DNA from 3 places in the Pseudomonas sp. LBUM1648 genome. Region 2 is predicted to be linked to each of the others. Evidence: predicted binding sites of a transcription regulator. Region 2 holds the regulator's gene; each other region holds the start of a gene.

The links. Region 2 encodes FliA, which starts transcription of late flagellar genes. Its sites were predicted from a motif close to CTAAAGTTTNNNNNNNNNNNGCCGNTAA; they were not measured.
Region 1: the regulator FliA is predicted to act here: its motif matches at 2,193-2,220, upstream of ACA043_RS23515 (flagellar protein MotY).
Region 3: the regulator FliA is predicted to act here: its motif matches at 6,812-6,839, upstream of ACA043_RS24560 (methyl-accepting chemotaxis protein).

The regions. Positions count from the first base shown of each region.
Region 1 covers NZ_CP166808.1:5,183,567-5,192,984, reverse strand. Annotated here, with positions in the region: gene ACA043_RS23530 (peroxiredoxin) at 1-332, shown strand, start outside; gene rnt (ribonuclease T) at 406-1,083, opposite strand; gene pyrC (dihydroorotase) at 1,080-2,126, opposite strand; gene ACA043_RS23515 (flagellar protein MotY) at 2,287-3,195, shown strand; gene ACA043_RS23510 (argininosuccinate synthase) at 3,325-4,542, shown strand; gene ACA043_RS23505 (hypothetical protein) at 4,675-5,391, opposite strand; gene ACA043_RS23500 (response regulator) at 5,909-6,535, shown strand; gene ACA043_RS23495 (PA3496 family putative envelope integrity protein) at 6,625-6,804, opposite strand; gene nth (endonuclease III) at 6,911-7,549, opposite strand; gene ACA043_RS23485 (Rnf-Nqr domain containing protein) at 7,546-8,115, opposite strand; gene ACA043_RS23480 (RnfABCDGE type electron transport complex subunit G) at 8,112-8,717, opposite strand; gene ACA043_RS23475 (RnfABCDGE type electron transport complex subunit D) at 8,714-9,418, opposite strand, start outside.
Region 2 covers NZ_CP166808.1:1,786,198-1,795,615, forward strand. Annotated here, with positions in the region: gene flhA (flagellar biosynthesis protein FlhA) at 1-184, shown strand, start outside; gene flhF (flagellar biosynthesis GTPase FlhF) at 196-1,536, shown strand; gene fleN (flagellar synthesis regulator FleN) at 1,653-2,483, shown strand; gene fliA (RNA polymerase sigma factor FliA) at 2,480-3,220, shown strand; gene ACA043_RS08190 (chemotaxis response regulator CheY) at 3,387-3,758, shown strand; gene ACA043_RS08195 (protein phosphatase CheZ) at 3,776-4,564, shown strand; gene ACA043_RS08200 (chemotaxis protein CheA) at 4,619-6,886, shown strand; gene ACA043_RS08205 (protein-glutamate methylesterase/protein-glutamine glutaminase) at 6,936-8,072, shown strand; gene ACA043_RS08210 (flagellar motor protein) at 8,072-8,812, shown strand; gene motD (flagellar motor protein MotD) at 8,825-9,418, shown strand, end outside.
Region 3 covers NZ_CP166808.1:5,434,748-5,444,165, reverse strand. Annotated here, with positions in the region: gene ACA043_RS24600 (hypothetical protein) at 1-209, opposite strand, end outside; gene ACA043_RS24595 (YajG family lipoprotein) at 415-999, shown strand; gene ACA043_RS24590 (hypothetical protein) at 1,263-1,469, opposite strand; gene ACA043_RS24585 (hypothetical protein) at 1,661-1,939, shown strand; gene ACA043_RS24580 (1-acyl-sn-glycerol-3-phosphate acyltransferase) at 2,096-3,259, opposite strand; gene ACA043_RS24575 (CPXCG motif-containing cysteine-rich protein) at 3,401-3,583, shown strand; gene ACA043_RS24570 (putative signal transducing protein) at 3,593-3,853, shown strand; gene ACA043_RS24565 (SOS response-associated peptidase) at 3,890-4,513, shown strand; gene ACA043_RS24560 (methyl-accepting chemotaxis protein) at 4,635-6,776, opposite strand; gene ACA043_RS24555 (M48 family metallopeptidase) at 7,038-7,856, shown strand; gene ACA043_RS24550 (TMEM165/GDT1 family protein) at 8,051-8,635, opposite strand; yybP-ykoY riboswitch at 8,724-8,848, opposite strand; gene ACA043_RS24545 (methyltransferase) at 8,899-9,418, opposite strand, start outside.

The DNA of each region.
Region 1 (9,418 bases), 3.1 Mb from region 2:
TGAACAATGGCGGCATCGGTCAGGTGAAATACACCATGGCTGCCGACATGAAGCACGAAATCGCCAAGGCCTACGACGTTGAATCCGAAGGCGGCGTGGCTTTCCGTGGCGCGTTCCTGATCGACGACAAGGGCGTTGTCCGCTCGCAGATCATCAACGACCTGCCGCTGGGCCGTAACATGGAAGAGCTGATCCGTCTGGTCGACGCTCTGCAATTCCACGAAGAGCACGGCGAAGTCTGCCCTGCCAACTGGAAGAAAGGCGACAAAGGCATGAACGCTTCGCCAGAAGGCGTTGCTGCATACCTGACCGAGAACGCTGCTGCCCTGTAAGGCATCAACGTCGAGGTACAAAAAAACCGGCCCACGTGGCCGGTTTTTTCATGCGCGGTTGAAACGGCGACTATCAGTCGTCGAAGTCTTCCCAGCCGCCCATCTGTTTCCAGCGGTTGACGATGCCGCAGAACAGCTCAGCGGTTTTCTCGGTGTCGTAACGCGCCGAGTGCGCCTCGCGACCGTCGAAATCGATGTCCGCTGCCTGACAGGCTTTTGCGAGAACGGTTTGACCGTAAGCCAGACCGGCCAGTGTCGCGGTGTCGAAACTGGAGAACGGGTGGAACGGGTTGCGCTTCATGTCCAGTCGCGCGACGGCGGCGTTCAGGAAGCCCAGGTCGAAACTGCTGTTGTGGCCGACCAGAATCGCGCGTTTGCAGCCGTTGGCTTTCAGCGCCTTGCGGATGCCACGGAAGATGTCGGTCAGCGCCGTTTCTTCGCTGACCGCCATGCGCAGCGGGTGATCAAGTTTGATCCCGGTGAACTCCAGCGCCGCTGCTTCAATGTTGGCGCCTTCGAAAGGCTCAACGCGGAAGAAGTAGGTGTGATCCGGATATACAAAACCCTTTTCATCCATGGCGATGGTGGTCGCGGCAATCTCCAGCAATGCATCGGTGGCCGAGTTGAAGCCACCGGTTTCTACGTCGACGACAACCGGCAGGTACCCGCGAAAACGCGCTGCCATCGGATGACGGGAACCGCCGCCGCCACCTTGACCTTCCAGTTCGTCGTCGAAATGGTCTTCACTCACGCGTGTTCCTCCAGCAGGCGCCAGCGCAGTTTTTCACCGGCGCGCAGCGGGATAACGGTCAGCTCGCCAAATGGCAGGCTGGTTGGGGCGGTCCATTCTTCGCGAACCAGGGTGATGCGATCGGTGTTGGCCGGCAAACCGTAGAAACGCGGACCATTGAGGCTGGCGAACGCTTCGAGCTTGTCCAGTGCATTACGCTGTTCGAACGCTTCGGCATACAACTCGATGGCGGCGTACGCGGTGTAGCAGCCGGCGCAGCCGCAAGCGGCTTCCTTGGCGTGCTGGGCGTGGGGGGCCGAATCGGTGCCGAGGAAGAACTTCGCGCTACCGCTGGTGGCGGCGTCGAGCAGGGCTTCCTGGTGCGTGTTGCGCTTGAGAATCGGCAGGCAGTAGAAGTGCGGCCGAATCCCGCCAACCAGCATGTGATTGCGGTTGTAGAGCAGGTGATGCGCAGTGATGGTTGCGCCGACGTTGGCCGATGCCTCGTTGACGAACTGCACGGCGTCGCCGGTGGTGATGTGTTCGAACACCACTTTCAGCGTCGGGAAACGCTCGACCACGCGGCGCATGTGCTCATCGATGAAGATCTTTTCGCGGTCGAAGACATCGACATCGCCACGAGTGACTTCACCGTGAATCAGCAGCGGCATGCCGACTTCGGCCATGGCTTCCAGCGCCGGGAAAATCTTGTCGATGCTGGTCACCCCGGAATCGGAGTTGGTCGTGGCGCCAGCCGGATACAACTTGGCGGCGTGTACGAAACCGCTGGCCTTGGCTTCACGAATTTCTTCGGGTTGGGTGCGGTCGGTGAGGTACAGCACCATCAACGGCTCGAAACGACTGCCGGCCGGGCGGGCAGCGAGAATCCGCTGGCGATAGCCGTCGGCTTCAGCGGCGTTGCGCACCGGAGGTACCAGGTTGGGCATGATGATGGCGCGACCAAAAGTGCGCGCAACATCGGCAACGGTATTGGTCAACACGGCACCATCGCGAAGATGAATGTGCCAGTCGTCGGGACGCAGCAGGGTCAGGCGGTCGGACATGAGGGGATTCCAGGCGGGTCAAACTGAGGCGAATGCTACCGGAAAAGACTCTTGCAGGCACTCGCTATCAAGTTTTGCGGGAAGCTTCCGATATCCCGTAGGTATGCCGTAAACATAGTGTGAATCGGTCTTTGTGTTTCAGAAGCCAATGGAGCCTCCCGTGCGCCAGCGTTATTTAGCCTTGCTCAGTGTGTTTGCCAGCCTTCCCGCGATGGCGCTCACCTACCAGACTCGCCTGGAGAACATTGAGTGGACGGTCGCCGGCGACAAGTTCGAATGCCGCCTGACACAACCGATCACCGACTTCGGCTCGGGTGAATTCGTGCGCAAGGCCGGTGAGCAGGCGATATTCCGTCTGAACGCCTACAACGCCATGTTGGGCGGCGGGTCGGCGACGTTGCTCGCGGCCGCAGCACCATGGCAACCGGGCCGTGGTGACATCAATCTGGGCAGCGTCAAGCTCGGTAGCGGCAATGTCCTGTTTAACAGCTCGCAGTCTCAGGCTGGCGGTCTGATCAGTGGCCTGCTGGACGGTCGCAGTCCTGTCGTGCGCCGTGCTTCGGGTGATGGCCGAGTGTCGGAAGTGCGTTTATTGCCGGTCAAGTTCAGCAAGGCGTTTAACGACTACCAGACCTGTGTGGCGAAATTGCTGCCGCAGAATTTCGACCAGATCAAGCAGTCGCAGATCGGCTTCCCCGGGGAAGGCGTAGACCTCGACACCGCCGCCAAAGCCAAGCTGCAAGTTATGCTCGAATTCATGAAGGCCGATCCTACGGTCAATCACATCGAGCTCGACGGCCATTCCGACAACAGCGGAAATCGCCTGACCAACCGTGAGTTGTCGCGCCGCCGGGCGCTGGCGGTGGTCGACTTTTTCAAGGCCAATGGGATTCAGGAATCGCAGATCACCGTGCGTTTCCACGGCGAGCAATATCCTATTGTGCCGAACACCAATGCGGCCAATCGTGCGAAAAACCGTCGGGTCAATGTCAAACTGGCGCGAGTGGCGCCAACCACCGCTCCGGCGCCGCAAGCGAGCACTCCGGCCAACACCGCAGCGACTTCCTGACCCGCCAGTCATCGTCGCGCTCTCGACAGATTCTGTCGCTTTGTCGTCTTAAGCTGTCGCGCCTCTGTAAATTATCGCGTTTGGGCGGTAGACTCCTCGGCTTTCCGTAGAACCCCGTGGAGTGATGGCATGGCGGACGTAAACAAGGTCGTTCTGGCGTATTCCGGCGGCCTGGACACTTCGGTGATCCTCAAGTGGCTGCAGGATACTTATAACTGTGAAGTGGTGACCTTCACCGCTGACCTGGGTCAGGGCGAAGAGGTCGAGCCGGCCCGCGCCAAGGCTCAGGCCATGGGCGTCAAAGAAATCTACATCGACGACCTGCGCGAAGAATTCGTGCGTGACTTCGTGTTCCCGATGTTCCGCGCCAACACCGTTTACGAAGGCGAGTACCTGCTGGGTACCTCCATCGCACGTCCGCTGATCGCCAAGCGTCTGATCGAAATCGCCAACGAAACCGGCGCTGACGCCATTTCCCATGGCGCCACCGGCAAGGGCAACGACCAGGTACGTTTCGAGCTGGGTGCCTACGCGCTCAAACCAGGCGTGAAAGTGATTGCGCCATGGCGTGAGTGGGACCTGCTGTCCCGCGAGAAGCTGATGGACTACGCCGAGAAGCACGCGATCCCGATCGAGCGCCACGGCAAGAAGAAATCCCCGTACTCGATGGACGCCAACCTGCTGCACATCTCCTATGAAGGCGGCGTGCTGGAAGATACCTGGACCGAGCACGAAGAAGACATGTGGCGCTGGACCGTCTCCCCGGAGAACGCGCCTGACAAGCCGCAATACCTGGAACTGACCTACCGCAACGGCGACATCGTTGCACTGGACGGTGTCGAAATGACCCCGGCCACCGTGCTGGCGACGTTGAACAAGATTGGTGGCGAGCACGGCATTGGCCGTCTGGACATCGTCGAGAACCGTTATGTCGGCATGAAGTCCCGTGGCTGCTACGAAACCCCGGGCGGCACCATCATGCTGCGCGCTCACCGCGCCATCGAATCGATCACTCTGGACCGTGAAGTCGCTCACCTCAAAGACGAGCTGATGCCAAAGTACGCCAGCCTGATCTACACCGGCTACTGGTGGAGCCCTGAGCGTCTGATGCTGCAACAGATGATCGACGCTTCGCAGGTCAACGTGAATGGCGTTGTTCGTTTGAAGCTGTACAAGGGCAATGTGATCGTCACCGGCCGCAAGTCCGACGATTCGCTGTTCGACGCCAACATCGCGACCTTCGAAGAAGACGGCGGTGCCTACAACCAGGCCGACGCGGCGGGCTTCATCAAGCTCAACGCCCTGCGCATGCGTATTGCTGCCAACAAGGGCCGCAAGCTGTTCTGATTTTTACAGACTGACGCGCCAATGAAAGGGCGGCCTTGTCTTCGAGACAAGGCCGCCCTTTTTTTAAATTCTTTGTCTGGCTCTTATCGAACGTTTTTCCGCTGCATCTGCTTCTCGGCAATGCTTCTTTCTTCAGGCCCGCGCCAACAGCGTTACCCCTTGTGAGCACAGGTTGTAAACCACGCAGAGTGTGGTTCCTGAGCCTTTCTTCGCGTGCTTGATGTGCAGCAACACATTTTCCGTCAGCGAAACGTCCGACACGTGATTGGAAAGAAACACGATCACACGGGTGGCTTTTTTGTCGGTGCGTTGGATTTTTTCCACAATCGTGGCGAACTCTCTCGATGCATCAATATCCCGTGCATCGATGATGTGCAGGTTGCTTACGGAAGCGGACAACTGAATATTGTATTGAAGCGTCCGGTGTGACTTCGTAATGATGCCAGGAGGCGGGTCGAGCGTATTATGGATTTTTCCCGTGTTGGCGCATTGGGCCGCAGCGGTTTCGCTGGGCACGACACTACTTGATATGCCGAACGTGCAATGTGCGATTGTGTCCTGCGTCGGCATGTTTCGTTTGTTGTCGCGATCATTGTGGTCGTTGGCCTTTAGAAAACTCTTGTCTTTGCCAAAGTCAGAGGGTGAATAAAGTGAGCGGTGGTTGAAGTTCAGGGTAATAAAAAATAGAAGTAACAAATAAAACGGAAAACTGATCAGAAACCAGACGTATATTTCGCGATCTTCATTGTTGAGAAACGGCAGAGAGATAGCAGCTGATGTCTCGGAGATGGCTGCAAATATAGCGATAACTGTCATGGGGTTGGTGATTTTGTTTTTTATTTTAAACATGGGTGTTTTCTCGTTTTTGATTTTTCTCATTGTTAGTCGCTTTATATGTTCTTGATTGTCGTGAGTGGGTAGTTGGTGTTTCTATTTATAGCAAAACTGTTGTCTTAAGTATAAATAGCTTGTTTCAAGTCTTTATGGTTGGGTGGGGGGTATATTGGCGCTGTAAGAAATTGCGGCTATTTCCTGATGTTTCGGATGTGTAATCTCCGTATGACGTGATGCGGATATTCATTCACTTACCTATGTGAGGAATGCAACGAATAGCTGCTCGGACAGGGAGTCTCCAGAGAAGTCGGTTGCACGCGGTTACAACTTCAAAGCTGAAATATTGCATGGGATTGAAAGGTGGGTTTTGTCAGATGTTTAGAGGGAGACAGATTTTTTGTAGGAATTATCCTCAATGCCCGTAGGGTATGTCTCTCGATGCGAGTGCATCAGAGCCCCGGTATGCCATGGAGCAAGTGACTGGGATATTGTGCGTGCTCTAAAAATTCGAACAGCGAAACTGGACTTGCCCATGAATAAAGTGCTGATCGTGGATGACCACCCCGTCATTCGACTTGCGGTACGTATGCTGATGGAACGTCATGGCTACGAAGTCATTGCAGAAACAGATAACGGTGTGGATGCGTTACAACTTGCTCGCGAACAAATACCGGATATTGTCATTCTGGATATTGGAATACCGAAACTTGATGGGTTGGAAGTTATTGCGCGCCTTACCTCGGTTGCCATGCCTATTAAAGTGCTGGTGTTGACTTCCCAGGCGCCTGGCCATTTTTCAATGCGTTGCATGCAGTCGGGCGCGGCGGGTTATGTATGTAAACAGCAGGATCTGACCGAATTACTCAGCGCGATCAAGGCCGTGCTCTCCGGCTACAGTTATTTCCCCAATCAGGCGTTGCATACAGTGCGCACCAGTCTGGGTAATGCCAGTGAAGCCGACATGGTGGATCGCCTTTCCGGGCGCGAAATGATGGTGTTGCAACAGTTGGCCCGTGGCAAGACCAACAAGGAAATCGCCGATGGCATGTTTTTGAGTAATAAAACCGTGAGCACCTACAAGACCCGCTTGTTGCTCAAACTCAATGCGCGTTCACTGGTGGACTTGATCGAGTTGGCACAGCGTAATGGACTGGTCTGAATGTCTCGGTAGCTGACGGGGTCATGGGCCGATCTGATTCAGTTTGTCGCAGAAAGTGAAAAGCCTCCATTTCGGGAGGCTTTCAAGTGTCAGAGATCAAAGTCGTAATCGGCCAATCGCCTTTGTAGTCGGCGCTCTTCAAGCAGATTGTCGATAGTGCGGCGTTTGCTCAGATTGGTTTTGGCGACTTCGACTACCGGTTCCTCAGCGTCAGCGTCCGCGGTGTCAACGTCGTCTTCTACGTCCAGTTGCTCTTTGTCGCTACTCATAAGGTTAACTCCGGCTAAGACTGCCTTTGGCGCCCCTTATATCGGTAATGCAGCAACGGGTAAAAAAGATTTTTTCAATCGATCAGTTAATAAATCTAATAGCCGGTCAATCGTCCGATGTTTTGGCCTTGTACTCGCACAAGTCTTCGATCCTGCAACTGCCACAGCGTGGCTTGCGCGCCAGGCAAACGTAGCGTCCGTGAAGAATCAGCCAATGGTGGGAGTCGAGCAGGAATTCCTTCGGCACAAATTTCATCAGCTTGTTTTCCACTTCAACCACGTTTTTGCCCGGTGCAATGCCAGTGCGGTTGCTGACCCGGAAAATGTGCGTGTCGACCGCCATGGTCAGTTGACGGAACGCCGTATTCAGCACCACGTTTGCGGTCTTTCGGCCTACGCCGGGCAAGGCCTCCAGCTCTTCACGCGTTTGCGGCACTTCACTGTTGTGGCGTTCGACCAGCATGCGGCAGGTCTCGATGACGTTCTTGGCCTTGCTGTTGTAGAGGCCGATGGTCTTGATGTATTCGGAAAGGCCTTCGACACCCAGCGCATAGATCGCCGCCGGGGTGTTGGCGATCGGGAACAACTTCGCCGTCGCCTTGTTGACGCCGACATCAGTCGACTGCGCCGAGAGAATCACCGCAATCAGCAATTCGAAGGGCGAGGAGTAGGCCAATTCGGTTTTCGGCTCGGGATTGTCTTCATGCAGTCGGCGAAAAATCTCAAGACGTTTTGCGGCATTCATGGGCGATGCGTTTCCTTGGGAATTGAGTTCGAGCGAGTCCACGCCTGACGGGCCGCAAGCAGCAGCCCCAATACGATGAAGGCGCCGGGAACCAGAGTGACCATGTGCAGCCCCTCACTGAATAAAACAAGACCTTGCCAGTGTTCTGATAGTCCGCGACCGAGGCTGCCATGACCGAGCAGTTCACGCATTACAGCGAGTACCAGCATCAATGTGCTGAACAAACCGCAGAGTTTGAGCCGTTCGATCCGCGTCTGGCGGAAAAATCCATGCTGTTCCAGCACCACGCACTGCAAGGCAATCAGGCCAGCATAAAGGCCAAAGTTCTGATGCCAGGGCAGATAAAAGCGTTGCGTAAAAATTTCCACACAACTGGTCAACGTAGCGGCGAGCAACAGGCTTGCCAGCAACGCACTTGAACCGTTAAGGCGCGAACGCAGGGGTGCCATGCAGACGCCATAGACCAGCACGACGGTGGCAAACATCATCAGCGTGCCCAGCGCACCGGCCAACGTTTGTGTGGTACCAAGTAGCAGGACCAGCATCAGAGCATTCGACAGATTCATGTTCCACTTCCCAGCAACGCCGCGCGATGCTCATCGAAGTAACGCAGCGCATCATGGATTGCGTTGATCGCCGCGCGGGACGTGATGGTCGCACCGGCCATTTGATCAAATTGTCCCTGATCCTTTTTCAACGCCCAACCTGAATCCGTCGGCTCGTTGCTCGATTTGCCAACGAATGCCTGGAGCCAGGTATTAGGCCAGTCGCCGATCACGCCACCAAGCGCCGGGGTTTCGATTTGTTTGAGGGTTTTCACGCCCAACAATTTTCCGTTCGCATCAATGGCAATCAGCAGCTCGATGCTCCCGGCATAACCCTGCGATTGACTACGCAGCAGCACTGCGACCGTTCGCCCGGCATTGGTCGCGCGATAACCGCCGCTCAGCGTGCTGTGGCTCAAGGCAATGTCGGCCAATGCCAGCGGCTGCTGCAGCGGTTGATTGTCATAAGTTTCTGAAGCGAGCACATCGAGCAGTTTGCGGCTGTCGAGCAGACGTTGCTCGGCAGCTATTTGCGGCGCATTGCTGCGTTGCACCAGATACGTCGCACCGATGCCGACCCCGGCCAACAGCAGCAGTATGAGTACGCTGGTCGTGCGGTTCATGGGGTCACCTGGGCTTGTCGGTTTGCGGCAAAACGCTCCAGCGCCGGCACGCAGAGATTCATCAGCAACACCGCAAACGCGACACCGTCCGGGTAACCGCCCCAGGTGCGGATCAGGTAAGTCAGCAGCCCGACACCGACACCAAACAGCAGGCGAGCGAGTGCGCTTTTTGCCCCGGATACCGGTTCAGTGATGATGAAAAACGCGCCGAGCATGGTCGCCCCGCTCAGCAGATGAAACAGTGGCGAGCCGTGAGAATCGGAGCCAGAGCCATTCCAGAACAGCAAACTGACCACAAACAGACTGGCAAGCATGCCAACCGGTGCATGCCAGCCGAACACCCGCCGTTGCAGCAAAAACAGCCCGCCGGCGAGAAACGCCAGATTCACCCATTCCACGCCACGTCCGCCGAAGCGCCCGAAGGCTGGATTGGCGGCGAACAGTTCATCGATGGTCAGGCTTTTGTTGATGCGCAGGCTGTCCAGTGCTGTCGCCTGAACCCAGGCGTCAGGAGCCTGACTTGGATTGAACACCTGCTGCACGGTGTCGAGCAGCCCCATGCCTTGGGCCGGCCAGTGGGTCATCGGCTGCGGGAACATCACTATGGCCAGCGCAAAACCGAGCATGGCCGGGTTGAATGGGTTTTTGCCAACACCACCGTACAGGTGTTTTCCAAACAGCAAGCCCGAAGCAATCGCGAT
Region 2 (9,418 bases):
CGAAGCGGCGCAGCGTCAGGAAATGCAAGGTCAGCCGGTGATCCTGTTGGTAGCAGGCCCGATTCGCGCGATGCTTTCGCGCTTCGGTCGCCTCGCAGTTCCGGGGCTGCACGTGCTGGCCTACCAGGAAATCCCGGACAACAAGCAAGTGACGATCGTTGCGACAGTAGGGCCCAACGGCTGAGGTAGTGGTTTATGCAAGTTAAGCGTTTTTTCGCCGCCGATATGCGTCAGGCCATGAAGCTGGTTCGTGATGAGCTGGGCGCTGATGCCGCCATCATTGGCAACCGCCGCATTGCCGGCGGCGTCGAGCTGACGGCGGCGCTGGATTACAAACTGTCGGCGCTGGCGCCACGGGTTCCGAACATGGAACTTGAGGATGAATTGCGCAAGACCCAGTCGCGTATCGTCACTGCACAAGCCGAACTGAGCCTGCGTGGCGAAGCCGACGGCAATAGCAATCGCCAGATCTTTGCCGGGCTGCCGTTGACCGCTGGCCTGCCGCTGACTGCCGCCGAACCGTTGAGCGAGCCGACTTACGCTGCGCCAGCGCGTCCAGCCCCGGCACCTGCGCAATCGTCTGGCGGTGTTGATCCGCGTGCACTGGATTCGATGCGTTTTGAATTGAACAGCCTGCGCGAGCTGATGGAAGTCCAGCTCGGCACCCTGGCCTGGAATCAGCTGCAAGGCAGCCGCCCGGCGCAAGCCAACCTGTATCGCCGTCTGCAACGGATCGGTCTGTCCGGCCCGTTGTCGCGCGACTTGCTGGCGATGATCACTGATATCGAAGAACCTCGTCAGGCCTGGCGCATGTTGCTGGCGCACCTGGCGCGGATGATTGCCGTACCGGAAGTCGAGCCGCTGGAAGAGGGCGGTGTGATTGCGATGGTCGGCCCTGCCGGCATGGGCAAGACCACCACGCTGGCCAAGCTTGCTGCGCGCTATGTGCTCAAATACGGCGCGCAGAACGTCGCGCTGGTGAGCATGGACAGCTTCCGCATCGGCGCTCAGGAACAACTGAAGACCCTGGGCCGGATTCTCAACGTGCCGGTAACCCACGTCGATCCGGGCCAGTCGCTGGTCCAGGCGCTGGATCCGCTGCTGCGCAAACGCGTGGTGCTGATCGATACCGCCGGCCTGCAAGCCAGCGATCCGGCACTGCGCATGCAGCTCGAAAGCCTGGCCGGTCGTGGCATTCGTTCAAAAAATTATCTGGTCTTGGCAACCACCAGCCAGAAACAGGTTCTAACCGCCGCTTATCACAGTTACAAGCGTTGCGGGCTCGCCGGGTGCATCCTGACTAAACTGGATGAAACGGCCAGCCTTGGCGAAGTGTTGAGCCTGGCGATCAGTCATGAATTGCCGGTCGCGTACCTGACCGATGGCCCACGGATTCCGGATGATTTGCATCTGCCGCGCCGTCATCAACTGGTCAGCCGCGCCGTCAGCGTGCAAATGCAGGAAGAACCCAGCGAAGAAGCCATGGCTGACATGTTCGCTGATATCTATCACAGCCCGACCAAGCAGGTAGGCTGAGGTATTCATGAACAGTTTTTGTACCTACATCGATGGTCTGCCACGCATTGTTCCGGTTGTGAACGCGCAGCCAGTAATGTGGCCTCCGTCTATGCAAGACAAGGTAAAGAAATAACATGGGCAGCATGCATCCCGTACAGGTGATCGCGGTGACCGGCGGCAAAGGTGGCGTCGGCAAGACTAACGTGTCAGTGAACTTGTCTCTGGCGCTGGCAGAGCTTGGCCGTCGGGTCATGCTGCTGGACGCCGATCTGGGGCTGGCGAACGTCGACGTTCTGCTGGGCCTGACGCCCAAACGCACGCTGGCCGACGTGATCGAAGGCCGCTGCGAGCTGCGCGACGTTTTGTTGCAAGGCCCGGGCGGGATCCGCATCGTGCCCGCTGCGTCCGGCACCCAGAGCATGGTTCACCTCAGCCCGGCGCAACATGCCGGTCTGATTCAGGCCTTCAGTGACATCGGCGACAATCTCGACGTTTTGGTGATAGACACCGCTGCGGGTATTGGTGACTCGGTAGTCAGTTTTGTTCGCGCCGCGCAAGAAGTGTTGCTGGTGGTCTGCGACGAGCCGACCTCGATCACTGACGCTTACGCCCTGATCAAGTTGCTCAATCGCGATTACGGCATGAACCGCTTCCGCGTCCTGGCCAACATGGCCCAGAGCCCGCAAGAAGGTCGCAACCTGTTCGCCAAATTGACCAAGGTCACGGATCGTTTTCTTGACGTGGCCCTACAATACGTCGGCGCCGTGCCTTACGACGAAAGCGTGCGCAAGGCGGTGCAGAAGCAGCGTGCGGTCTATGAAGCCTTCCCGCGCTCCAAGTGCGCGCTGGCGTTCAAGGCGATCGCCCAGAAGGTCGACACCTGGCCGCTGCCTGCCAACCCGCGCGGCCACCTTGAGTTTTTCGTCGAACGCCTCGTGCAGCAAACGGCAGGGCCTGTGCTATGACCGCCAGCGGTATGAATTACTACAAGAAGTCGGCACGTGACGCGCAGTACGAATTGATCGAGCGTTACGCGCCACTGGTAAAACGCATTGCCTATCACCTGCTGGCGCGATTGCCGGCGAGTGTGCAGGTCGAGGATCTGATCCAGGCCGGGATGATCGGTCTGCTCGAAGTCTCGACCAAATATGACGCCAGCAAAGGCGCCAGTTTCGAAACGTACGCGGGCATTCGAATCCGCGGCGCGATGCTCGACGAAGTGCGCAAAGGGGACTGGGCGCCACGCTCGGTTCACCGCAACACCCGTATGGTCAGTGACGCGATTCGTGCAATTGAAGCTAAAACCGGCCGTGATGCTAAAGATCACGAGGTTGCGGCCGAACTCCAATTGAGTCTCGACGATTACTACGGGATTTTGAATGACACCCTGGGCAGCCGCTTGTTCAGTTTCGACGACCTGTTGCAGGACGGCGAACACGAAGGGCTGCACGAGGATGGCGCCAGTGCTCATCTTGAGCCGTCACGCGATCTGGAAGATGAACGCTTCCAGGCAGCGCTGGCGGACGCGATTGCCAATTTGCCGGAGCGTGAGCGACTGGTGTTGGCGCTGTACTACGACGAAGAGCTGAACCTCAAGGAGATCGGTGAAGTCCTTGGCGTCAGTGAATCGCGGGTCAGCCAGTTACACAGCCAGTGCGCGGCCCGTTTGCGGGGGCGTTTGGGGGAGTGGCGAGCGCGCTGAAGGCAGTGTGGGGACACTGCGAACGAGGCTGGTGCGGTGATAAACGGCACCGGTCTTGCTCTGTTGTGCTCCAGACAGTCTTCGAGTGCTGCGCCGATTGATTGAAGTGGCGCGTCCAGGTGCTGGGCGCGTTTAAGACTGCTTGGAGGTCGAATTGAACAAAGACATGAAAATCCTCATCGTTGATGACTTCTCAACGATGCGGCGGATCATCAAGAACCTGCTGCGGGATCTTGGGTTCACCAACACCGTAGAGGCCGACGATGGCGTCACCGCCATTCCGGTACTCAACAGCGGCAGCATCGACTTTCTGGTAACGGACTGGAACATGCCGGGCATGACCGGTATCGATCTGCTGCGTCACGTGCGTGCCGATGAAAAACTCAAGCACCTGCCAGTGCTGATGGTGACCGCTGAAGCCAAGCGCGAGCAAATCATCGAGGCCGCTCAGGCCGGTGTGAACGGCTACGTGGTCAAACCTTTCACGGCTCAGGCGTTGAAAGACAAAATCGAGAAGATTTTCGAACGCATCGGCTGATGACGCGCGGGGGAGCTATGGAGCATAACGAATCTTCACAGGGCGATTTCGAATCGACCCTGAAAAAACACGCGGTCGAACTGGTCGAGAGCCTTGAAAAAGGCAGGTTCGGCGACGCTGTGCAACTGATCCATGAGCTCAATCAGACCCGTGACCGCGGCCTGTATCAGGAAGTGGGCAAGCTCACACGCGAACTGCACAGTGCGATCGTCAACTTCCAGATCGATCCGCACATGCCGCAGGCCGAGGAAGTGTCGCAAATCACCGACGCCACCGAACGCCTGGGCTATGTGGTCAAGCTGACAGAAGCCGCGGCCAACCGCACCATGGATCTGGTGGAAAGCGCCACGCCGGTGGTCAATGGTCTGGCTGAAGAAGCCCAGGCCTTGAGCACCGATTGGGGTCGTTTCATGCGTCGTGAAGTCGGGGCTGAAGAGTTCCGCGAACTGGCGCGCCGGGTCGACGGTTTTCTGTCGCGCAGCAGCACGGACAACCGTGCGGTGTCGAGCAATCTGAACGACATCCTGCTGGCTCAGGATTATCAGGACCTTACCGGTCAAGTGATCAAGCGTGTGACCCAACTGGTCACCGAAGTCGAAAGCAATTTGCTCAAACTCGTCCTCATGGCCAGTCAGGTGGACCGCTTTGCGGGCATCGAACATGACCGTGCGGCGATGCTTGCAGAAAAAGATCCACAAAAACATCTCTCGCAGGGTGAAGGTCCGCAGATTCATGCCGATAAACGAGAAGACGTTGTGTCCGGTCAGGACGATGTGGACGATTTGTTATCCAGCCTTGGATTCTAGAGTTTTTGAATTTTAGGTTTTTTGGGTTTTTAGACCTGTAGGAGCACCCCATTAATGAGCTTCGGCGCCGATGAAGAGATCCTTCAGGATTTCCTGGTTGAGGCCGGCGAGATTCTTGAGCAACTGTCCGAACAACTGGTCGAGCTGGAAAGCCGTCCGGATGACGCAGATCTGCTCAACGCAATTTTTCGCGGTTTTCACACTGTAAAAGGGGGCGCCGGCTTCCTTCAGCTCAACGAGCTGGTGGAGTGCTGTCACATCGCCGAAAACGTGTTCGACATCCTGCGCAAGGGTGAGCGTCGCGTTGATGCAGAACTGATGGACGTTGTCCTCGAAGCACTGGACGCAGTGAACAGCATGTTCAGCGAAGTCCGTGAACGTGCCCCGATCACCGCTGCGACTCCGCAACTGCTGGCTGCACTGGCACGTCTGGCCGAGCCGCAAACGGCGGATGAAGCCCCGGCTTCGCCAGTGGCCGAGATGATCGAGGAACTGGTCGTCGAGGGCGATTCTGGCGACATCACCGATAACGAATTTGAACAGCTGCTGGACTCGCTGAACGCCGTCAAGGCCGAAGCCGAGGCCCCGGCCGCTGCTGCACCTGCGCAAACTGCCGATGCGGCAGCCAGCGATGAAATCACCGATGCCGAGTTCGAGTCGTTGCTCGATCAACTGCACGGCAAAGGTCAGTTTGCAGCCGACGCGGTCACGCCAGCAGCGGCCAAACCTGCGGCACCTGCGGCGGGCGACAGTTCGGACATCACCGACGACGAATTCGAAGCACTGCTCGATCAGTTGCACGGCAAAGGCAACTTCGCTGTTGAAGCGCTGGAGTCGGCAATTGCTTCGGCACCTGCTGCGCCTGCCGCTCCGGTGGCTGCCGCTGCCGGCAGTGATCTGATCAGCGATCACGAGTTCGAATCGCTGCTCGACGAATTGCACGGCAAAGGCAAGTTCACTGAAGTTGGCGCCGCTGCTGCAGGCTCCGCTTCGACAGTCGCCACGCCTGCCGCGAAGGCACCGGTCGCTGCTGCACCGAAACCTGCCGCCAAGCCTGAGCCAAAAGCTGAAGCGCCAAAACCGGCTGCCGCTGCTGCACCGGCTCCGGCCCGTGCTCCGGCTGCACCGCCACCGGAAAAACCGGCGAGCGAAGCCGAGACCACCGTGCGGGTCGACACTGCACGTCTCGACGAAATCATGAACATGGTCGGCGAGTTGGTGCTGGTGCGTAACCGTCTGGTGCGCCTGGGTCTCAACAGCGGCGACGAAGCCATGCAAAAGGCCGTGTCGAACCTCGACGTGGTCACGGCTGACTTGCAGACCGCGGTGATGAAGACGCGGATGCAGCCGATCAAGAAGGTCTTCGGGCGCTTCCCGCGTCTGGTTCGCGACCTCGCGCGTCAGCTCAAGAAAGAGATCAACCTGGAATTGGTCGGCGAAGAAACCGACCTCGACAAAAACCTTGTCGAGGCTCTGGCCGACCCGCTGGTCCACTTGGTGCGCAACGCCGTCGACCACGGTATCGAGTCGCCGGAAGAACGTGAAGCGTCGGGCAAGGCCCGTGGCGGTCGCGTGGTACTGGCAGCCGAACAGGAAGGCGACCACATCCTGCTGTCGATCTCCGATGACGGCAAAGGCATGGACCCGAACGTCCTGCGTGCGATCGCGGTAAAACGCGGCGTGATGGACAAGGACGCGGCCGATCGCCTGAGCGACACCGAGTGCTACAACCTGATTTTCGCTCCGGGCTTCTCGACCAAGACCGAGATCTCCGACGTGTCCGGCCGCGGTGTCGGCATGGACGTGGTGAAGACCAAGATTTCCCAGCTCAACGGTTCGATCAACATCTACTCGACCAAGGGCCAGGGCTCGAAGATCGTCATCAAGGTGCCGCTGACCTTGGCGATCATGCCAACCCTGATGGTGATGCTCGGCAATCAGGCGTTCGCGTTCCCGCTGGTCAACGTCAACGAAATCTTCCACCTCGATCTGTCGACCACCAACGTCGTGGACGGTCAGGAAGTGGTGATCGTGCGGGACAAGGCATTGCCATTGTTCTACCTCAAGCGCTGGCTGGTCAGCTCCGCCGCTCACGAAGAGCAGCGCGAGGGCCATGTGGTGATCCTTTCGGTGGGCACGCAGCGGATCGGCTTCGTCGTCGATCAACTGGTTGGCCAGGAAGAAGTGGTCATCAAGCCATTGGGCAAAATGCTGCAAGGGACTCCGGGCATGTCCGGCGCCACCATCACCGGTGACGGCCGCATTGCACTGATTCTCGATGTTCCAAGCATGCTCAAGCGTTACGCCGCACGGCGTATTTGAATCCGGGGCGGCGGGGCGACGATGCCCCGCTGCACCTAATGGAGTGTTTATGGCAGTCAAAGTCCTGGTGGTGGACGATTCGGGTTTTTTCCGCCGCCGCGTCTCGGAAATTCTTTCAGCGGATCCGAGCATCCAGGTTGTCGGCACGGCAACCAACGGTAAAGAGGCGATCGATCAGGCCATGGCCCTCAAGCCGGACGTGATCACCATGGACTACGAGATGCCAATGATGGACGGCATCACGGCAGTGCGGCACATCATGCAGCGCTGCCCGACCCCGGTGTTGATGTTCTCCTCGCTGACCCACGAAGGCGCCCGGGTAACCCTGGATGCGCTGGACGCCGGCGCGGTGGATTTCCTGCCGAAGAATTTCGAAGACATCTCCCGTAACCCGGAGAAGGTCAAGCAACTACTGTGCGAGAAGGTTCACAGCATCTCGCGCAGTAACCGTCGTTTCAGCGCTTACAGCGCGCCAGCCCCGACCGCAGCGCCTGCACCTGCGGCAGCTCCGGCTGCGTCGAGTTACAGCAGCCACAGCACTGCTGCTCCGGCACGTCCGGCACCCGCGCCTGTTCCTGCTCGCGCATCGGCTGCCAGCGCTTCGTCGCCGGCACCGAAACGCAAGGCCTACAAACTGGTTGCCATCGGCACGTCGACTGGCGGCCCGGTTGCGCTGCAACGAGTATTGACTCAGTTGCCGGCGAACTTCCCGGCACCGATCGTGCTGATCCAGCACATGCCAGCGGCGTTCACCAAGGCTTTCGCCGAGCGTCTGGACAAGCTCTGCCGTATCAGCGTCAAGGAAGCCGAGGATGGCGACATCCTGCGTCCGGGCCTGGCGCTGCTCGCTCCGGGTGGCAAGCAGATGATGATCGACGGCCGTGGTGCGGTGAAAATCCTCCCGGGCGATGAGCGTCTGAACTACAAGCCGTGCGTGGACATTACTTTCGGTTCCGCCGCGAAATCCTACGGTGACAAAGTTCTGGCGGTCGTACTGACCGGCATGGGCGCCGACGGCCGCGAAGGCGCGCGTCTGCTCAAACAGGGCGGTAGCTCGGTGTGGGCGCAGGACGAAGCCAGTTGCGTGATCTATGGCATGCCGATGGCCATCGTCAAAGCCGACCTCGCTGATGCGGTGTACGGTCTGGACGATATCGGCAAGCACATCGTCGAGGCCTGTATCTGATGGATGTTCTAAGCCTTATCGGCATCATCATGGCGTTCGTCGCCATCATCGGCGGCAACTACCTTGAAGGTGGTCACCTCGGTGCGCTGGCCAACGGCCCGGCGGCGCTGATCGTAGTGGGCGGCACCATCGGTGCTGCGCTGTTGCAATCACCGATGAGCGCGTTCAAACGCGCCATGCAGATCCTCGCCTGGATCTTCTTTCCGCCGCGTGTGGATCTGGCCGGCGGCATCGACCGCGTGGTCAACTGGAGTCTTACCGCACGCAAGGAAGGCCTGCTGGGTCTGGAAGGGGTGGCCGATGCCGAACCCGACAGCTACTCGCGCAAAGGTCTGCAACTGCTGGTCGACGGCGCCGAGCCGGAAGCGATCCGCAGCATCCTTGAAGTGGATTTCTACACCCAGGAAGCCCGCGACATCGAAGCGGCCAAGGTCTTTGAAAGCATGGGCGGCTACGCGCCGACCATCGGCATCATCGGCGCGGTGATGGGCCTGATCCACGTGATGGGCAACCTTGCCGACCCGACGCAACTGGGTAGCGGCATCGCCGTGGCATTCGTCGCGACCATTTATGGCGTGGCCAGTGCCAACCTGATCCTGCTACCGGTGGCGGCCAAGTTGAAGTCAATCGCGTTGCGGCAGTCGCGTTATCGCGAAATGTTGTTGGAAGGCATTCTGTCGATCGCCGAAGGTGAAAACCCACGCTCCATCGAGTTGAAGCTGCAAGGCTTCATGGACTAAGGGAATAACCTCATGGCTCGTCGCAGACATCAGGAAGAACACGTCAACCACGAGCGCTGGCTCGTTTCCTACGCGGACTTCATTACCTTGCTGTTCGCGTTCTTCGTGGTGATGTACTCGATTTCGTCGATCAACGAAGGCAAGTACAAGGAAATTTCCGAAGCGCTGGTCGGGGTCTTCAAGGATTCCGACCGCGCGCTCAAACCGATCCCGATTGGCGACGAACGACCGAAGACCGTGACCCCGGCCAAGCCGCTGGTCAAGGACGCCGAGCAGATCGACGCCGGTATCGCCGGTGCCAGCGATCCGCTGAAAAGCATTGCCGACGATATCAGCGCGGCGTTCGGCGACCTGATCAGCTCCAACCAGATGACCGTGCGCGGCAACGAGTTGTGGGTCGAGATCGAACTCAACTCCAGCCTGTTGTTCGGCAGCGGCGATGCCATGCCGAGCGACATTGCGTTCAACATCATCGACAAGGTTGCGGCGATCCTCAAGCCGTTCGACAACCCGATCCACGTCGAAGGTTTTACCGACGATCAACCGATCCGCACCGCGCAGTACCCGACCAACTGGGAGCTGTCCTCGGCGCGCTCGGCAAGCATC
Region 3 (9,418 bases), 2.9 Mb from region 2:
CGTGCGCGCATTTGTCGCGGTACGACCCGGGCGCTGGCGGGCAGCGGCTGGTTCAACCACTGCAGGCGGATTTCTTCGATTTCGACCCAGCCATCGCCCATCGGTTGCAGGCTGCACTGCTTGAACGCCTGACAATGGCCGTTACGATCGAGCAGGGCGAAGCTGCGGTGCAGCGGGCGTGGGGCGAACAACGAGATCAGATAACGCATGGCCGAGTACCTTGTTGGAGGACTGGTTTGAAGATTGCCAGCGACCCGTGACGTCAAGGTGTATGGGCGGTGAAGAATGTGTGACAGGAACCGCTTTCGACAGGGTTTGTCAGACATTTCAGTATTCACCTCGCGATGCTGGTGACCCGCAGTGGCCCACCGCTATACTGCCGGCCTGTTTGTGCCTGATTCTGGAGAGAAGAGCATGTTGCAACGCCTGTTGTTCGGTTTGATCACTGTGGCCGGTTTGACTCTGGCCGGCTGCGCCCACAGCCCGCAACAACTGAGTCCGGAACCGAAGCTGACCACGCAATTGCCAGCCGTCGGCCGTGGCCAGCCTGTGGTAGTGCGTGTGGTTGACGGTCGTCCGTCGCCAACCCTGGGCACCCGTGGTGGTCTTTACCCGGAAACCAGCGCCATCACCGTGCAACGCGAGCAGATCCTGCCGAAGTTGCAGGCTCAGGCTGAAGCCGCCGTGCGTCTGCTCGGGTTCACCCCGACCAACAACGCGCCGAATGCTCCCCAGTTGACCGTGACCCTGGCGGAACTGAAATATCAGTCGCCTAAAGAAGGCATGTACGTGACCGAAGCCACCATCGGCGCAACCTTCCGCTCCGACGTACAGAACGCCAACCGCCGCTACAGCGGCCGTTACGGCGCATCGCTGGACCAGCGTTTCGGCATGGCGCCGAATCAGGAAACCAACACCAAACTGGTGAGTGACGTGTTGAGCGATGCGTTGACGCGTCTGTTCAAGGACCCGACTGTTGGGCAGGTTCTCGCTGAGTAAGTCTTTCGGCTGATGTAAAAAAGCCCGGTGCCAGTGATGGCTCCGGGCTTTTTCATGTGTGCAGGTTCTGGATTCGGGTTGTCTGGAAGATCCATCCCCCTCACCCCAGCCCTCTCCCCCAGGGGGGCGAGGGGGAAGGGAGCCGATTGGGGGCTTTTCAAGGCTTGAGTACGGCTCGATATTTCAGGTCGACGTAACTTAAATATTCATCTCGGTCAGTCCCCTCTCCCTCCGGGAGAGGGTTAGGGTGAGGGGCTCTTGACTCACGCAGCTTGCGAATAGAAATCGAGCACGCTGACCCCAGTCAGTAAATCCGTCTCGGGCAAATCCGCATGCTGATGCCCGCCCAGTGCGCAATACACCAGCCAATGGCGATCCTGAACATTGAAGGCAAGGCTGCCGACGAGGCTCTGCTGTTCGTCGGATGGGGTGATGAGGTAGAGACGATCCTGGTTTTCAGCGTGAAGCATGTCGCATTCCATGTGTGTTTCGAGGCGCGCATGGTGGCCGATGTAAATGACGAAGCCGTGACACAGGACAGCCATCGGTCGATTGATGGGTTATTTGTCGTAAAAGGGAGGCGTCGGGGGCCGGTTTCGGTAGAATCCCGCCGCAGTCGTCGGTCTGGCGCCTGCCACACCGATTAAGTTTGAGGTCTGTGATGTCGCTGCATTTGATGACGCTGTTTACCGCCCATCCCGCCAAATTGATCAATCTGTTGGCCCTGCTGCTGGCCTTCCCGGGCAGTTGGCTGCTGCACGCGACTCGCCGCCGTGAACAACGCGCAATGGCCAGTATTGCGGCCCAGCGCCAGGCGCAGCCGAACGCCGAGCCGATCCTCGATTGGGCAACGTTGCGCATGAACCGGTTTTTCTATCGCTTCGGCTTTGCCTGCCTGGGGCTGGCGCTGCTCATTTCGTGGGTCAGCACCCGCTTCTGAAGCGAATGCAAAACCTTGTGGTGAGGGGATTTATCCCCGATGGCGTGCGCAGCAGGCCCATGATTTCTCAGGCAGAAACCTGGGGCCGCTTCGCGCCCCATCGGGGATAACTCCCTTCACCACAAAGGCGCCGTTTTTGTCTCTGGCCGAAGACGCTTACAGCGCCAACCCAGCCTTGACCCGGTACTGATTGCGCACCGGCGTCGCATATTGCAGCACCAGATACGGACGATGCTCTTCAGGGCAGGCGTCCAACCGTTGCTGCCACTCTTCCTGCGCCTTGGCCAGTTCATCCGCCGGGAACACCTCGGCAGCCTTCGGCACGTTCAACTGCGGATCAGCATCCGCCCACTGCGCATACGCCAGGTAATGCACCGGGAACAGGCGATAACCGCCGAGAATCTGCTTGTCCATCTCGACCGCCAATTGCTTGGTGTCTTCGAACAGCTCGGTGATTGGCGCGGCAAAGTTCACGTGCACCCGGCCTTTGTAACCGGTGATGCCCTTGGCGATACTCACGTCATCTTCGCCCGGCGCCTTGGCGTAGGTGCCGGTGGTGGCGCGGATGTACAGCTCGCGGGCCTTGGCCTGGTCGCACGGGTCGTATTCGTAGCTGATCGACACCGGGGTGACGTTCAGCGACTGAATGACTTCACCGAACGGTTCGTCCTTGCGGCTCATGTGGAACATCTTGAGGATCGCCGACTCGGTACGGTCGTCACCGTCCTTGGCCCGACCTTCGGCCTGAGCGATCCAGATCGAGGCGCAGTCGTTGCGGATCGAGTGGTTGATGTAGGCCGACAGCAATTGGTACGCAGCCATTTTCTCGCGGCGTCCGGTGATCGAACGGTGAACGATGAAGCTTTTGTTCAGGCGCATCAGATCGCTGACAAAGGGCTTTTGCAGCAGGTTGTCACCAATCGCGATACGCGGCGTCGGCAGGCCGGCGTGATACACGGCGTAGTTGACGAAGGCCGGGTCCATCACGATGTCGCGGTGGTTGGCGATGAACAGATACGCGCTGCCGGACTTGAATTGCTCGACACCGGTATAGGTCACGCCATCGGTGGCGCGCTCGATGGTGTGGTCGACGTAGAACTCGACTTTGTCCTGCAAGGTCGCCACCGACGTCACGTCGGCGAACTCACGACGCAGCCGATGGGCTATAAGTGGTTTGAGCATCCAGCCGAAGGCACCGGCAAAACGCGGGAAGCGGAAGTGGGTGAGGATATCTAGAAACGCCTTGTCGCCGAGCAGTCTTGCCAGTACCGCAGGTACTTCGCTGTCGTCGTAAGGTCGGATGGCATCGAATTCGCCCATCATGCTCTCTTGTTGGAAACGGCTAGGGTAAGTAAAGGTTTTGATCGAAAACCAACGGGGCACGGTCTGAAAAGTAGCCAGACAAAAATAGCCCTGCAAATAGACCGGCGATTATACGCACAAGTCACCTGGGAGACCGCGATGCTGGAAACCGAGCATTATGAATGTCCATATTGTGGGGAAAGGTGCGAAGCGGTTCTGGATTTGTCCGGAGGAGATCAGAAGTACACCGAGGACTGCCCGGTATGCTGTAAACCGATCATATTCAAGCTGCAAACTGACGGTATTGAATGGATGCTCGATGTACTTAGCGAAAACGAATGAGGGGCGCCCATGCAGCGAATCTACGAGCCGGAAAACCTGATGGAAGGCGAGATGCTCAAGGGCATGCTTGCCAGCGAAGGCATCGAGGCGCACCTGATGGGGCGGGATCTGCTCGGCGGCACGGGCGAGTTGCCGATCTTTGGCCTGTTGGGGCTGTCGGTCGACAATGATAAGGCCGAATACGCCCTTGAGCTGATCACCGCGTACAATGCCGCGCTGCCGCTACCCGGCGATGAACCGGAGAGCTTCCCCGGTACGTTGGTCTGTTAGGCTGACGTTCGTTTTATTTGTGAGTCGTGTTGCCCCATGTGCGGACGTTATGCCCTGTTTCGCTGGAACCGCGACTTCGCGGCGCTGCCAGGTTTTCCTGCCGATCAACTGGCGCAGTGGAACATTTCCCCCAACGATTCGGTGTTGATGCTGCGTGCCGGTGAAGATGGCGAACGCACTCTGGCCCGTGCGCGCTGGGGGCTGACGCCGCCGTGGCTGACCGATCTGTCGCGTACCCCGGCCCACGCCCGGGCGGAAACGGTGGCCGAGCAGCCGATGTTTCGTGAAGCCTTGCGTCTGCGTCGTTGCCTGCTGCCGGCCAACGGTTTTTATGAATGGCGCGGGACCCAGCGCAAGCGCCCGTACTGGCTGACGCCGGGTGAGGGCTCTTCGCTGTTTTTTGCAGCGATCTGGGAAGCGTATCCGGTGCAGGAGCAGGTGTGGCTGAGCACGGCGGTGATCACTCAGTCAGCGGCCAGTCAGCGACGACCGTTGATTCTGGATGAGGCGGGGCAGGCGGCCTGGCTCGATCCCGAGACGCCGTTGCATACCTTGCAGGCGCTGCTGGCCAGTGAACCCGCCGCGTTGCGCGAGCGGGTGTTGGCGAATCTGGTGAATGATCCGAAGCTGAATGGACCGGAGTGTTTGACTCCGGGGTGACGAGTTGACGGGGTGTCATTGCCGGCCCCTTCGCGAGCAGGCTCGCTCCCACCGTTGAAATGCATTCCAAAGGTGGGAGCGAGCCTGCTCGCGAAAAGGTTCGAAGAACCTTCCGACGTCCTTAAACCTTGAACTGGTTGATCAACCGTCGCTGCTGCTCCGCCAATTTGGTCAGGTCGGCGCTCGCCGAACTCGATTCATCCGCGCCGCCCGCCACTTCATTGGCCACTTGCCCGATATTGATCACGTTGCGGTTGATGTCATCGGCGACCGCACTCTGCTCCTCGGCCGCACTGGCAATCTGCGTGTTCATGTCATTGATCACCGATACCGCCTGAGTAATCGTCTCCAGCGCCTCGGCCGCTTTTGCCGCGTGCTGCACGCTTTCGTCGGTGCGATTCTGGCTGTCTTCCATGACCCGCACCACGTCGCGGGTGCCTTGTTGCAGTTGCTGAATCATGGACTGGATTTCTTCGGTGGCTTTCTGGGTCTTCTGCGCCAGATTGCGCACTTCGTCCGCGACCACGGCAAAGCCACGACCCTGTTCCCCGGCGCGCGCCGCCTCGATGGCCGCGTTAAGCGCCAACAGGTTGGTTTGCTCGGCAATCCCGCGAATCGCGGTAAGGATCGCGTTGATGTTTTCGCTGTCCTTGGCCAGTGTTTGCACTACATCCACAGCCTTGCCGATTTCCACAGCTAGCACGCCAATCGAATTCGAAGTATCACGGACGATCTGCATGCCCTGGCTGGCGGCCTGATCGGCATGGCTGGCAGCTTGCGCAGCCTGGGTCGCATTGCGCGCGACGTCCTGCGCGGTAGCCGTCATTTCGTGCACGGCAGTGGCGACCTGCTCGATCTCGGCCATTTGTTTCTGTATGCCGATGTTGGTGCGAATCGCGATGTCGGCCGTGTGTTCGGAAGAATCACTGACGCTCTGCACCGACGTCACCACTTGCGTGATCATCGCCTGCAACTTGCTCAGGAAAGTGTTGAAGCCCTTGGCGATCGAGCCCAGTTCATCGCTGCGATCACTGCTCAAACGACGCGTCAGATCACCTTCGCCCTGAGCGATGTCATCCAGCATGGCGACCATTTGCTTCAGCGGTCGGGCGATGCCGTGGCCCACCAGCCAGATCACCAGCAGGCCGATGCCGGCAATGATCAGGCCGACCATGGCCATGCCGAAGGTGTCGGATTTGCGCTGGGCGTCGAGGTCGGCCTGCAGTTTCTGCAAGTCGGCCATCACCGCGTCGAGCGGCAGTTGCAGCATCAGCGTCCAGCGTGCGTCGGTCTGGCCGATGCCGAACGGCAGGTACAGTTCGATCCGACCCTTGTCCTTGTCGACGGAGTAGGTGACTTCGCCGCGCTTGAGATTGGCCATGTTGGCGATCTGCTCGGCGTCGAGAATGTCGCTGACCTTCTCGCCGAATTTGCTCGGGTCCTTGGTGTAGGCAACGATCCGCCCGTTGCTGCCGACCAGGGCCATTTGCCCGGCGCCGCTGTACAGCTTCTGGTTCGCAGCGAGGAGCATTTCCTGAATGAAGTTCACCGACAGGTCGGCGCCAACGATGCCCTGGAACGCGTTGTTGAGCATGATCGGTTCAATAAACGAGGCGAGCATGACGATCTTGTCGCCGACCTTGTAGGGCGCCGGATCGATCACGCAGGATTTTTTGCTTTCTTTCGAGCACAGGTAGTACTCGCTGGCACGCACGCCGGTGGACAGGACTTTCTGGTCGTCGACGTCCACCAGTTTGTCCAGGCCCAGGGTGCCGTCGTCATTGCGGAACCACCATGGCAGGAAGCGCCCGTTGGCCGAATCGATACCGACTACGCTAGTGCCGACGTAGGCTGCGTCATTGTGGTCCAGAGCGTTTTTTTCCCAGCCGATGTAAGTACCCAGAATCTTCGGGTTCTTTTCGACGTTTTCCTTGATCAGGCTGATCAGTTGCTCACGGCTGACGGTTAGTCGCGGCTGGCCATCGGCACCCGGCGCGCCGAGCAGGGCATTGACCCGCACCAGCCCTCCGGCAATCAACAACGGCGCTTCGAGTTCGCGCTGGATCTGGCTGACCTGGGTCTGCGCCAGCGAAGTCAGGCGCTGTTCGATGACTTGCTCGAACTGTGCCTGAGTGCGCTGCTGCACCATCTCTTGGGTGCGGGCGCCGGAGAACAGCGCATATAACACCAGCGCGGCGACCACGCTGAGAACGATGGCGCCGGCCAGAGCGGCGACGGAAAATTGGATCGACTTGAACTTCATGGGAGCTCCGCACGCAAGAGGACGTCTGCGCTGTTGTATCGGCAGCGGGCAATGAGCCATGAGTGGTGCAAGGCGTGATCAGGCGGGGATGTCGCAAATGGATCGGTATGCGACGTAGTTGCCGGGGCTTGCCGGTCGCTGTGAATTTTTACGACAGCGCGGGTGGGAAACTTCTGAAAGTCGGTGCAACACGTCCGTTGTATCTGGCGCCGATACAATTACCCGCCTACGATACGCGACAGGTTTTCAGGGAGCTTTTTAATGAACAAGACATTGGTTGTAAGTGCACTGAGCGCAGCGCTGTTGCTGGCCGGTTGTCAGTCGGTCAACACCACCAGCGGCGGCGCCGTGGGCGTGGAGCGCAAGCAGTACATGTTCAGCATGCTGTCCTCGCAAGAGGTCGACCAGATGTATGCCCAGTCGTATCAGAAGACCGTCGGCGAAGCATCGAGCAAAGGCGTGCTGGACAAGACCAGCCCGGAAGCCAAGCGGGTTCAGGCCATTGCCAACCGCCTGATCGCCCAGGCGCCGAACTTCCGTCCGGATGCCGCTCAGTGGAAATGGGAAGTCAATCTGATCAAGAGCGATGAGCTCAACGCCAACTGCGGCCCTGGCGGTAAGATCATTTTCTACACCGGGCTGATCGACAGCCTGAAACTGACCGACGATGAAATCGCCGCAGTCATGGGCCATGAAATCGCCCACGCCTTGCGCGAGCATGGTCGTGAAGCGATGTCCAAGGCATACGGTATGGAGATGGCCAAGCAGGGTGCGGGTGCTTTGTTTGGCTTGGGTCAGGACAGCCTGGCGCTGGCCGACACCGTGGCCAACTACGGCATGACCTTGCCTAACAGCCGTGCCAACGAAAACGAAGCCGACCTGATCGGGCTGGAACTGGCCGCCCGTGCCGGATACAACCCGAACGCGGCGATCACCCTGTGGAACAAGATGAGCAAGGCCTCGGAAGGTTCGCCACCGGAGTTCATGAGCACTCACCCGGCGTCGACCAGCCGTATTGCTTCGTTGCAGGCGGCGATTCCGAAAGTCATGCCGCTGTACGAGAAAGCACCGAAGTCCTGAGACTGCCGCAGTTTCTGTGGTTGATTGGATTTCATTGTGGCGAGGGGATTTATCCCCGATGGGGTGCGCAGCGCCCCCAAAACCCGCTGTCTCAGAATGTCAGACATGCCGCATGTAAAGGTTTTGGGGCTGCTTTGCAGCCCATCGGGGATAAATCCCCTCACCACAGGTCAGTGTCAGATCAGGAGGCCGGTTTAAACCCAGCCACTGCTCTGCATCGCCTTGTACACCGCAACGATCGCCAGAATCAGGAATGCCGAAGCCGCCAGGCGACGAATCAGGGTCAGCGGCAGTTTGTCCGCGGCAAAGTTACCCGCCAATACCACCGGCACGTTGGCAATCAACATGCCCAGGGTGGTGCCGATAATCACTAGCCACAACTCAGGATACTGCGCGGCCAGCATGACGGTAGCCACCTGAGTCTTGTCGCCCATTTCCGCCAGGAAAAACGCGATCAGCGTGGTCAGGAATGGCCCGAATTTGCGCGCAGTGCTCGCTTCATCGTCATCCATCTTGTCCGGGACCAGTGTCCACAGCGCTGTGGCAGCGAAGCTCGCGGCGAGAATCCAGTGCAGCACCGAATCCGAGAAGAAACTGCCGAACCAGGCACCGACCGCGCCGGCTGCTGCGTGGTTGGCCAGGGTCGCGGCGACAATCCCGGCAATGATCGGCCAGGGTTTGCGGAAGCGAGCGGCGAGAATCAGCGCGAGCAGTTGCGTCTTGTCGCCGATTTCGGCCAAGGCAACGATTGCGGTGGGAACGAGTAACGAGTCCAGCATCAGGATTTTCCTAAGGGGCGGGTCGACACGGCTATGACACGTACAGCCTTCCCGCCCCGGGTAAGGTGTGCGTGTCATAGGTCTTGTCAAACCCTGCGATCCGTCTGGTGCGGACGCTTGGGTCGCATACGCCATGATCTGAGGATCAAGTATGTTGACGTATGCCGGACGAGCTTGGCGCTCGTGGGAGACTACTCCCCTAGGACGGAGCGGATTCTGCCTAGGCAAATCCGATAGAGCAAGCCTCTTTTTGAAAAGAAACTTCAGCCGCGTTTGGCCCGGTAAATCCGGAAGCCATTGCCTTCGGCCTTGATCGCACAGACCCCAAGATGCTCTTCGATCAGTGGTTGATACTTCAGGAAACTGTTCGCGACCAAGCGTAGTTCGCCGCCGTTTTTCAGATGTTTGGCCGCTTTTCGCAGCAAGTTCTCGGTAGCGAAATAGTCGGTATGCACGCCGACATGGAACGGGGGATTGCTCAGAATGGCGCTCAAACCCATGGGCGCCGCATCGATTCCGTCGCCGGTCAGCACGTCGGCTTCCAGACCGTTGGCCGCCAATGTCAGACGGCTGCTGGCGGCGGCAAACGCATCGACGTCGAGCAATGTCACCTGATTGTGCGGATAGCGACGTTTGACCGCAGCACCCAACACACCCGCGCCACAACCGAAGTCGAGCAAATGGCCGCTTGGCAGTTTATCCAGATGCTCCAGGAGCAAGGCACTGCCGCGATCCAGTCGACCGTGGCTGAACACGCCCGGCAGGCTGATGACTTTCAACGGG